2 regions of the Sporomusa rhizae genome follow, and region 2 is predicted to be linked to the other one. Evidence: riboswitches for the same ligand, from Rfam matches in the RefSeq annotation. Region 2 holds a riboswitch; the other holds the start of a gene.

Region 1 (5,102 bases), 570 kb from region 2:
TGTTATCAAGGCTCATAACCAAATCGGCAACAATAATTGTCTTAATAGCGGCCCAGAACGTAGCACCGGCCTCTACATTTTCCTCGCCATTATCTTCCATAAGTAATTTAGCCGCAATCCAAATTAAGAGTAAACCGCCGATAAACTGGACATAGGGAATTTGCAAGAGTACAACTGCCACAAGTGTCAATACCACCCGTAGCCCTATCGCCCCGGCGCTACCCCACAGGATGGCCATCTTTTGTTGCTTTTGGGGCAAACAACGGCTAGCCATTGCAATGACTACAGCATTGTCGCCGCTAAGCACGATGTTCACCATCATGATACTAGCTAGCGCTAATAAAAACTCCATTTTTCTGCACTCCTTTTTTGGCTTTATAATTGTTTTGATACCAAATGACCTTAAAACAAAGCCCTTCCATGATATCTGGTTTTAGCACCAGATATCAATGGTGTGGTATTAAGCTTATTGTACCAATATGCTGTTAATTGTGCAAGTCCTATATCGATAAAATATTGTATACATAATACAACATTGACTTTTCAAATCCGCAATACAGGCATTTCACTCATAAATTCACCTTAATACTTATCATTTCTACGTTTTTGACAAAAAAAGAAAAAGCACAAGCCAGTGTCTTCTGCTTGTGTACACAAGATAATCATTAACAAATTTTGCAGAATTTATATAGTACTAGATTATAATACTTAGTATTAGTACCTTTACACCGCATTAGGTTACATTACTCTTTTTGTCCTGTTATATTGGGCAATTGTTTCAGCAGGATGTTCTTTGTATCAGAGCAACGTATCTTTAATCACTCTAAGCGCATTTCCCCAACATATTTTATCGATTTCGCCCGCAGTAAAACCGCTAGATTCTAACGCTATTGTAAGCTTACTCATTTGACCGGCATGTGCCAGTTCTAATTCCGGACTTATCCCGTCAAAATCCGAACCTATTGCGATAACATCGAGGCCGCCCACCCGGCGAATATGTTTTATATGCAAAACCATATCACTGACTCGGCTGATAGGAGCATTCCCAAGAAAATCTTTGGCAAAATTAATGCCCATAACGCCACCTTTATCGGCCAGCACTCTGATCATATCGTCTGTCATATTGCGAGGATGGCCGGCCAATGCACGCGCATTGGAGTGTGAGGCAACAAACGGCTTGGCAGATAATTGTGCTACGTCATAGAACCCCTTATCGGACAGATGGGAAACATCTATAAGCATACCAAGGCGGTTCATTTCAGCAACTACTTCCCGCCCGAACGGGGTAAGCCCCTGTTCCCTGCATTCCGGCCGCGAGTTAGGATAACCAATTTCGTTAGGGTAATTCCAAGTCAGTGTAATTAATCTGACACCCAGGCGGAAAAAATTACGCAAATGCACCAAACTCCCCTGCATTGCGCCGCCTTCTTCAATGGTTAGAAAGGCCGAGATCTTGCCATTCTCCCGATTACGGCAAAAATCACTATAGTTTTTAGCCAAGGCTATATATTGCTGATTGATTTCCAGTTCCTGATAAAAGCGGTCAATCATGCCCAACGCCCGCTGCAATAAATTCCCATCCGTTTTTTGGTTAAGGAACATAGCAAAAAACTGGGCTTGCGCCTGCCCGGCTCGCAGTTTTTCTATATCCACACTATAAGTATTACAATATAATCCGCCTTGCTCCTTCTCTTCCATTAGGCGCAAAATGGTATCACAGTGAAGATCTATACACTTCAACCAAGTCCCCCCCCTTTCCCCTCTTCAGCCAATAAAGCACTGCAATAAACACGGCTCACACTTTGGTAATACAAAAAGCCGGTCACCATATGTATACGCAGCAGTATGTGTCGAAATACCAAACAACAATCCTGTACTCCTCTGACGGCTACTATCTCCGGCTACTTGCTCTGAATCTACTCGGAAAAAGCTTCGTTAATTACAACAATTCGAGCAACTACCCGCCAAATCCCCCCGTCTGTGCCATAAAATAACACATCCTATCTACAGAATATTTTAATGTTATTTTTTTCACTTTTTCATCTCTACATCTATTGACATCTTTCGTCAACCATCTTAGAATGAAGTCAATAGGCAATTGAATATTGTCAGGATGATGCTAATAGGAGAGACTGCGTGAGCAGCGCCGAAGGAGCAAGGCTACTGCCTCAAACTCTCAGGCAAAAGGACTGTTAGCAGACTGAACTCTGGAGAATGCGCATATCAAGCGCTACCGAAGGAGAGCCTTAACGGTGAACTCTCAGGTACAAAGGACAGAGACAAGGAATTTTTCCATTGTCTCTGTTTTTATTATTTTAGGGGGAAATTTACAATGGTACACATCAGTAACCTGAACCGCGTCGGTCTACAATGGACAGCCTGCTACATTTACCATTACATGATCTCAAAACTATTCTTGGATTCGGTTATGCTAAATATGGTCAATGTATTAGCAGCCATAATCACTTCAGCTTATTTTATCCGCAAAATTCATTTAACAGCTACTAACCCCAACACCAGGCGGCAAAAATCAGATAATCCTGATTTACTTGCTCAAACAAGCCATGTGTGGCAAACCGTATTGGCCGGCACCGTGATTTTATCAATCATTATAAGAAACACCGTATACTAATCCACACTGCCAGAATCACCGGCATTACCCGAATCGCTTACATCCTTAGCCGGTTCAGGCGAAGCGAATTCTCCTTGGATCTCCTGCACCTGCTCTTCGGCCCATAACTGCTGGCTGAAGCTGTCAAAATCAGCTTCTTTCATTATTCCGGCCTTCGCCAATTCATGTTTAAGCTCCTCCGGGGCGAGACCGCGCCAATTCTCATATTGATGGCTGTCAATCAAGAAGTTATTAACTAGATAGCTAAGCATACTTCCCGTCAGGGGGCTACTCATTTCATTCGTCTCCTGGCGCAAATAAGCATCGTCTTTTATTATCTCCGGATGACTGGCCGCAGGCTGGCGCGGGCGGAGAAACACAGCAGCGGCAATAGCTATACCAGTTACTGCTATAATTACCCAAATCATGTGGTAAACCTCCTTTTATAATTGCAATACACATTTAGTATCAACAAAAAAAAATCTAGATTATCGTGTTAAATAAAACCATGATATCTTTATTGTATCGGAAGGTTATTAACCAACCTTCTGCGAATAAAACGTTATTGCATACAGTTTTTCTTACTAACTATTCCAAAACAGGCGAGGTAGCTATGAAGCATTTAGCCATACCGTCCGGTTCTACTTCACTTTCGGGGATTTTACATACTCCAGTGGCTCCCGTAGGAAATACCCTGATTATCTCCCATGGGTTTCGTGGCAGCAAAGACGGCGGAGGCCGGGCTGTCGCGCTGGCCGAAGCGGCGGCAGCGGTTGGCTGCCATGTAATTCGTTATGACTTTACGCCATGCGTCAATCTTTCTTGCCAAATTACCGAATTGAACGCAGTTATTACCTACGCCCGTCAAACAATCGGCGGACAGATATTTCTGTTGGGCCGGAGCATGGGTGGTAGCGCCTCAATAGCCGCAGCTGCAGCTGACCAAAGAATAAGTGGACTTATCCTATGGGCTACTCCTTGGAACTTAGACGAAACATTTCGGTTAGCTCTCGGTAATTATTATGAAATACTGGCGGCAGGCAAAAATATAACCTTAGAAGACGAATATGGCCGCCTGCAGCTTACTCCTGACTTTATCCATGATTTTAATCGCCATAATCTTCTAGCCTGCGTAAAACAGCTAAGCACAACCCCCATCCTCGTAATACATGGAACAGCAGATGTTATTGTGCCTGCCAATCAGGCACACACACTATACCAGCATGCTTCGGAGCCAAAGAAGCTAATACTCTTTCCCGACGGAGACCACCATTTAGCAGCCTATTCCCAGGAGGCCAGTTCTGCTGTAGCAGAGTGGCTGAGCGGCTTTGTCCGTTAAAGTCGAAATTCTAAAAAAAAGCGTCTACTATCGCCCAGGTAATAGACGCTTTTTTTCTAGCATAGTTACCTGCCAATAATAGCCACGATACCAAAAAGCATTATAACAAGACCGGAAATTTTATTGACTAGGCCAAGGTTCCTCTCGTTCACCTTCTCCCGGAACGCACTAATACAACCGCTCAACACAAACCACCACAAAAGCGAACCGGCGAAAACACCCGCAACCATTTGCACGGCTCCCAGCCGGTCACCGACTGCAGTGCCAATTCCCAATCCTGCAAAAATACCGGCAAAAGATAGAATCGTCATCGGGTTTGTTATCGTCAACAGAAAGGTTGACAGAAACGCTTTAAAGATGCCGGTACTTTTTACCTGCAGGGTGCTGTCAGGCGGCGCTGCCGTAAAAGACTTATAGCCGAGAAAACAAAGAAAACTTCCCCCTATAAGTTTAAGCAGAACTTGCTGTTCCAACAGAAACTGCGCTATAACTGTTATGCCAAATGCAGCGATACTGCCATATATAGCATCGGCCGCGGCTGCCCCCAATCCTGATACCACTCCCGCCGACATCCCCTGCAGCAATGTTTTTCTAATGCATAGTAGCCCAATAGGACCAACCGGAGCAGCGATAGAAAAGCCAATGATCAAACCTTTCACAAACAACGGCCACATACATACCACCTCACTCAGTAATTAATGGCAATACCGGGGTCTCTTTTACCGTTGACAAGAGAATCGTTGTTTTCGTTTTGACTATACCGGGAGTACTCTTAATCTGCTCGCCCAGCAGCATTTCCAAATGCCGTGTGTTGCGGCAGCGGACTTTTAAAATATAATCCTCTTCACCGGCAATATGATGACATTCCAGAATTTCCGGTGTATTGGCCACTAAATTTAGAAATCCCTGCCGGTGCTCCGGACGCTCCAAAGTAACCGAAATAAATGCCGCTAAACCCAGCCCCAACGCTTCGGGGTCAATTAACGCGGCATACCCTCGGATGATCCCGCGTTGCTCCAGTTTATGTACCCTGTCGGCAGCTGCCGGAGCCGATAGCCCAAGGTACGCCCCTAACTCAGCCCAAGAAGAACGCGCAGCCTCCATCAGCCTTCCGATAACTTTCAAATCCAAAGTATCCATTATCAATCACCT
Region 2 (5,102 bases):
TTGTCGTTAAACAGTTCTTTATTAACTTCCTCAACCGGCTTAGTTAAGCGTACAACAAATTCTTTAAAGAACGGTGCGCTGAATACTTCTTTGCATCCTGTGCCTGTCAATTGTTTATAAGCGTAATGCGCTTTGTTAAGGGTCAAAGCGGCAATCTGTTTAAAGCCTTCCTTACCAACAGTATTTAAGTATACAGCTGCTGCTAATGCGCATAATGCTTCATTGGAGCAGATGTTAGAAGTTGCTTTCTCGCGGCGGATGTGCTGTTCGCGGGCTTGCAGCGTCAGAACAAAACCGCGGGTGCCTTCGTTGTCGGTAGTTTGGCCGACAATTCTGCCGGGCATCTTACGCATCAGTTTCTCGGTAGTAGCAAAGAAACCAAGGTACGGGCCGCCAAAGGACATCGGAATACCAAGGCTTTGGCCTTCTCCCAACACAATATCGGCACCCAGCTTGCCGGGAGCCTCAAGTAAACCAAGCGAAATCGGATCAACGGCGGTAATCAGCAGCGCGCCTTGAGCGTGAGCTAAATCGGCCAAGGCCTTGACGTTTTCGATAGCACCGAAGAAATTTGGAGTCTCAAGAATAACACCGGCGACGGATTTACTCAGTTTAGCCTGCAGTTCATCAGCGTCCAGCTGTCCATTTTTATAGCCAATCTCCGTAATTGTGTAACCCTTGTCAATAGCATAGGTATTTAAGATAGTCCGGTAGTGAGGATGAACACTCTTGGCTACCAGTAATTCGCTGCGGTTGGTGGCGCTGGCTGCCATCATAGCTGCTTCAGCCAGACCAGTGCCGCCGTCATATAAGGAAGCATTGGCTACTGCCATGCCGGTTAGTTCACAAATAAGGCTCTGGTATTCCCACAGTACTTGCAGATACCCTTGCGAAATTTCCGGCTGATACTGCGTGTATGCTGTATAGAATTCCGAACGTCTCAGTACATGGTCAACCACACTGGGTATGTAGTGGTCATACGCCCCGGCACCAAGGAAACAAGCATATTCAGTAACCGCAGCGCTCTTAGCGGCCATCGCCGACAAGTGTTCTGCCAATTCAGGTTCAGACATGGCTTGAGGTAAATCAAGCGGCCGGTTCATTCGCAATTCAGCAGGGATATCTACAAACAAATCCCTGACTTCATTCACACCGATAGCCTGAAGCATAGCCTTGCGGTCTTCGTCGGTATGCGGCAAATAACTCCACGGCATTTTAATGGCCTCCCTCGGCTACCAGTTTCTCATAGGCCTCACTGTCTAGAAGCTTACCTAGTTCAGAGGTATCAGTAATTTCAAACTTGGCAATCCAGCCTTGTCCATATGCATCTTGGTTGACAGTCTCAGGAGCATCGGACAGGGCCTCGTTTACTTCAATTACTTTACCGGAAATAGGTGCATAAATATCAGATACTGCCTTTACCGACTCAACTACAGAAAAACCTGCTTCAGCGGCAACTTCGGTTCCGACTTCCGGCAATTCTACAAATACTACATCACCTAATTGAGATTGAGCAAAATCGGTAATTCCGATAGTAGCCACATTACCTTCCACTTTTATCCACTCGTGATCTTTAGAATACTTAAGCTCTTTTGGAATATTCATTGTTATTTCCCCCTAATATAAAATGGTTTGGCGATAACTTCAGCAGGAACGTTTTTCCCGCGGATCTCAATGTCAAACTTGCCGCCCACTTTGGCATATTCGGCTTCCACTAATGCCAACCCGATATTTTTATCCAGAGTAGGTGCGTAGGAACCGGTTGTCACCGTCCCTATCCGGCGTCCCTCAAAAACAACCGGGTAGTCGGCCCGGGCAATTCCCCGTCCGGTTAAAACAAACCCGGCAATTTTACGGTGCGGCCCATTTTGTTTCTGCGCGGCAAGGGTGGCACGTCCGTTAAACTCGCCTTTATCCAAAGAAACAAATTTACCAATACCAGCTTCAATCGGCGTAATTGTTGCCGACAATTCATGCCCATATAACGGAAGGGTCGCTTCAAACCTCAGCGTATCACGGCAACCAAGTCCGGTAGGCATCAGCCCGTACGGTTTGCCGGCTTCCATTAGTTTTTCCCAAAGAAAAGCTGCATCTTCCGGCCGGCAGTAAATTTCAAAACCATCTTCGCCGGTGTAGCCGGTGCGTGAAACCATGACAGATTTTCCGGCAACTGTAGTTTGCGGGATAAACCAGTAGTAACCGAGCTTAGCCAGCGGGGCATCGGTCAGTTTGCTTATTATGGTTTCAGCCTGCGGCCCTTGCAGCGCCAGTTCGGCAGTCTGATCGGATAAATTGGTCAATTCCACGTTAAAGCCGGCACTATTTTCTTGCATCCAATTCCAGTCTTTTTCGATATTGGCGGCGTTTATAACTAAAAAATATTCCTCGTTACTACGTTTATAAATCAAGAGGTCATCCACTGTACCGCCATCAGGATAGCACATTGGGGTGTACTGCACTTGCGTATCAGCTATCCGGGAAACGTCATTTGTCACCAGTTTTTGCAAAAAAGCTAACGCTTCCGGCCCTTTAACAAGTACCTCACCCATATGAGATACATCAAATAATCCAGCCTTTTCCCTGACGGCTTTATGCTCTTCCAGAATTCCCGCATACTGGACCGGAAGCAGCCAGCCGCCAAACTCGACGATTTTGCCGCCGTACTTGACATGAGTCTCGTAGAGCGGCGTCTGCCGTACTGTCATGCAAATCATCTCCTCTTTTTTTCTATAGGATACCCATTTCCCAATTATCCCACTACCACTTAGTTATCCAGCAGTTAAAAGTGGACAAATAAAAACAGAGGCAAAGTGGAATAATCCCTTTGCCTCTGTCCATTGTACCTGAGAGATTTGCCCGTCAGGGCTCCCCATCGGTGACACCCGCGTTACCGCAAAGTGTGCTCTCCAGAGTATAGTCCGGTTACAGTCCTTTTGCCTGAGAGTTTGACAAAGTGCTTACTCCTTCGGCGCCGTACCAAAACGTTCTCTCCTATAACCATCATCCTGGTATTATTTGGTTGTACATTAATTTTAGCAAAGGAACAGAAAAATTGTCAATAGTCGAAATTATTTAATTAGCAAGAAAAATCCAGAAAAAAAAAGACAAGGCAAAGGAATACTTCTCTTTGCCTTGTCTTGCATTATTCCGTTGGCTATTTTATTACATCTACGCCCATGTATGGCCGTAACAGTTCAGGTATGATAACCGATCCGTCGGCCTGCTGGTAGTTTTCCAGAATAGCGGCTACTGTCCTGCCAATCGCTACACCAGATCCGTTCAGCGTATGGACAAACTCCGGTTTGGCTTTCGGTTCACGGCGGAACTTAATTTCAGCCCGGCGTGCCTGGAAGTCTTCAAAGTTAGAGCAGGAGGAAATCTCACGATACGTATTGAAGCTTGGCAGCCAAACTTCAAGGTCATATGTTTTGGCTGAGGAAAAACCCATATCGCCGGAGCATAACAGCATTGTCCGGTGAGGCAGACCTAGCAGTTGCAACACTTTTTCGGCATTAAGAGTTAACTTTTCTAACTCATTATAAGATTCTTCCGGCAGACTGAATTTAACAAGTTCCACTTTGTTAAACTGATGCTGACGGATAAGACCGCGGGTATCCCGGCCGGCTGCACCGGCTTCCGCTCTGAAGCAAGCACTGTAGGCAGTATAGTACAAAGGTAAATCCTTAGCGTCTAGGATTTCCTGGCGATGAAAATTAGTAATAGGCACTTCGGCAGTAGGAATGAGGTAGTAGTCAAGACCTTCCAGTTTGAACATATCCTGAGCAAACTTAGGCAGTTGACCGGTGCCAGTCATACTCGCTTCATTGACAATAAACGGTGGGAAAAACTCGGTAAAGCCATGCTCTTTGGTATGCAAATCAAGCATGAAGTTAATAAGCGAACGTTCCAAACGGGAACCCAGGCCTTTATAAAAAGTAAATCTGGCTCCGGTTACCTTGCCACCACGTTCAAAATCCAGGATGCCCAGCTTCTCACCAATTTCCCAGTGCGGCTTGGGTTCAAAAGAAAATTCACGCGGAGTGCCCCAGCGGCGAATTTCTTTATTATCATGCTCATCTTTACCCACAGGCACAGATTCGTGCGGGACATTAGGAATGCTCATAATAATACCGTTAAGAGAAGCTTCCGTTTCTTTAAGCTTAGCATCAATGGCCGAGATGCGATCACCTACTTCGCGCATCTCCACAATCATATCGTCGGCATTTTCGCCGGCTTTCTTCTTCCTGCTGATCTCCTGTGAAACTGTATTCCGTTGGTTTTTCAACGTTTCTACTTCGGCCAGCAGTTCGCGCCGTTCTTTCTCATAGTTGATGAATTCATCCAGACTCATCGCGGCGCCCCGGTTGTTCAGAGCTTGCTCAACTTTTTCCGGGTTATCACGTACAAATTTAATGTCTAGCATTTATATATACCTCCTTAACGATACGAATCGACTGTTCTGTGCGGACGAGGGCAGAAACCTACCTTCTCTTATTGAATGCCAAAAGATGGATATTTATTCTGGCAATGCAAAAAACTCCCGTCCCACTATATTATAGGGACGAGAGTTATCTTTCTCCCGCGTTGCCACCCTGATTGACTATTGCTAGTCCGCTCGGCACGCATAACGGACGTGAACCGTGCGGCTCATCGCCGCCTGCTCAAGGTTGGATAGCATAATGCTGTTACCGGCTCGCACCAATCCACCAGCTCTCTGAAAACATACAGTTATGCACTGTCCTATCATTGCATCTAACGATATCATGTTACCATATATTATGTATTATAAAATTATACATTATTCAACATTAATTGTAAAGTGTTGACAATCTGTTCAAACATTGGCTGTCGCTAAATAGTTACAGCCTCCCTGGTAATTAATAAATTCAATAAAACTCCGGCATATTTGCGGATCAAACTGTGTTCCGGCACATCTGGATATTTCCGCCAGGGCTTCATTAGTACTTAGCGGTTTCTCCCGGTAACAGCGGGCAGTCGTCATTGCATCAAAAGTGTCACACAATGCCAGCATCCTGCTAAACAGCGGTATTGATTCCCCGCTCAATCCCTGCACATACCCTTCTCCATCATACCGTTCATGG

Evidence for each region. A riboswitch is a leader RNA that binds a small molecule or an ion and turns the genes downstream of it on or off. The one in region 2 is predicted to bind glycine.
Region 1: linked by a shared signal. The riboswitch ahead of SRRS_RS00515 (hypothetical protein) and the one ahead of gcvT (glycine cleavage system aminomethyltransferase GcvT) in region 2 are both predicted to bind glycine.

The regions. Positions count from the first base shown of each region.
Region 1 covers NZ_CP156925.1:131,540-136,641, reverse strand. The annotation lists gene SRRS_RS00525 (TerC family protein) at 1-352, opposite strand, end outside; gene SRRS_RS00520 (dipeptidase) at 799-1,740, opposite strand; glycine riboswitch at 2,114-2,202, shown strand; gene SRRS_RS00515 (hypothetical protein) at 2,333-2,632, shown strand; gene SRRS_RS00510 (hypothetical protein) at 2,629-3,039, opposite strand; gene SRRS_RS00505 (alpha/beta hydrolase) at 3,225-3,950, shown strand; gene SRRS_RS00500 (LysE family translocator) at 4,016-4,624, opposite strand; gene SRRS_RS00495 (Lrp/AsnC family transcriptional regulator) at 4,635-5,090, opposite strand.
Region 2 covers NZ_CP156925.1:5,391,065-5,396,166, forward strand. The annotation lists gene gcvPA (aminomethyl-transferring glycine dehydrogenase subunit GcvPA) at 1-1,214, opposite strand, end outside; gene gcvH (glycine cleavage system protein GcvH) at 1,216-1,605, opposite strand; gene gcvT (glycine cleavage system aminomethyltransferase GcvT) at 1,608-2,705, opposite strand; glycine riboswitch at 2,916-3,004, opposite strand; gene serS (serine--tRNA ligase) at 3,155-4,423, opposite strand; gene SRRS_RS25230 (HD-GYP domain-containing protein) at 4,835-5,102, opposite strand, start outside.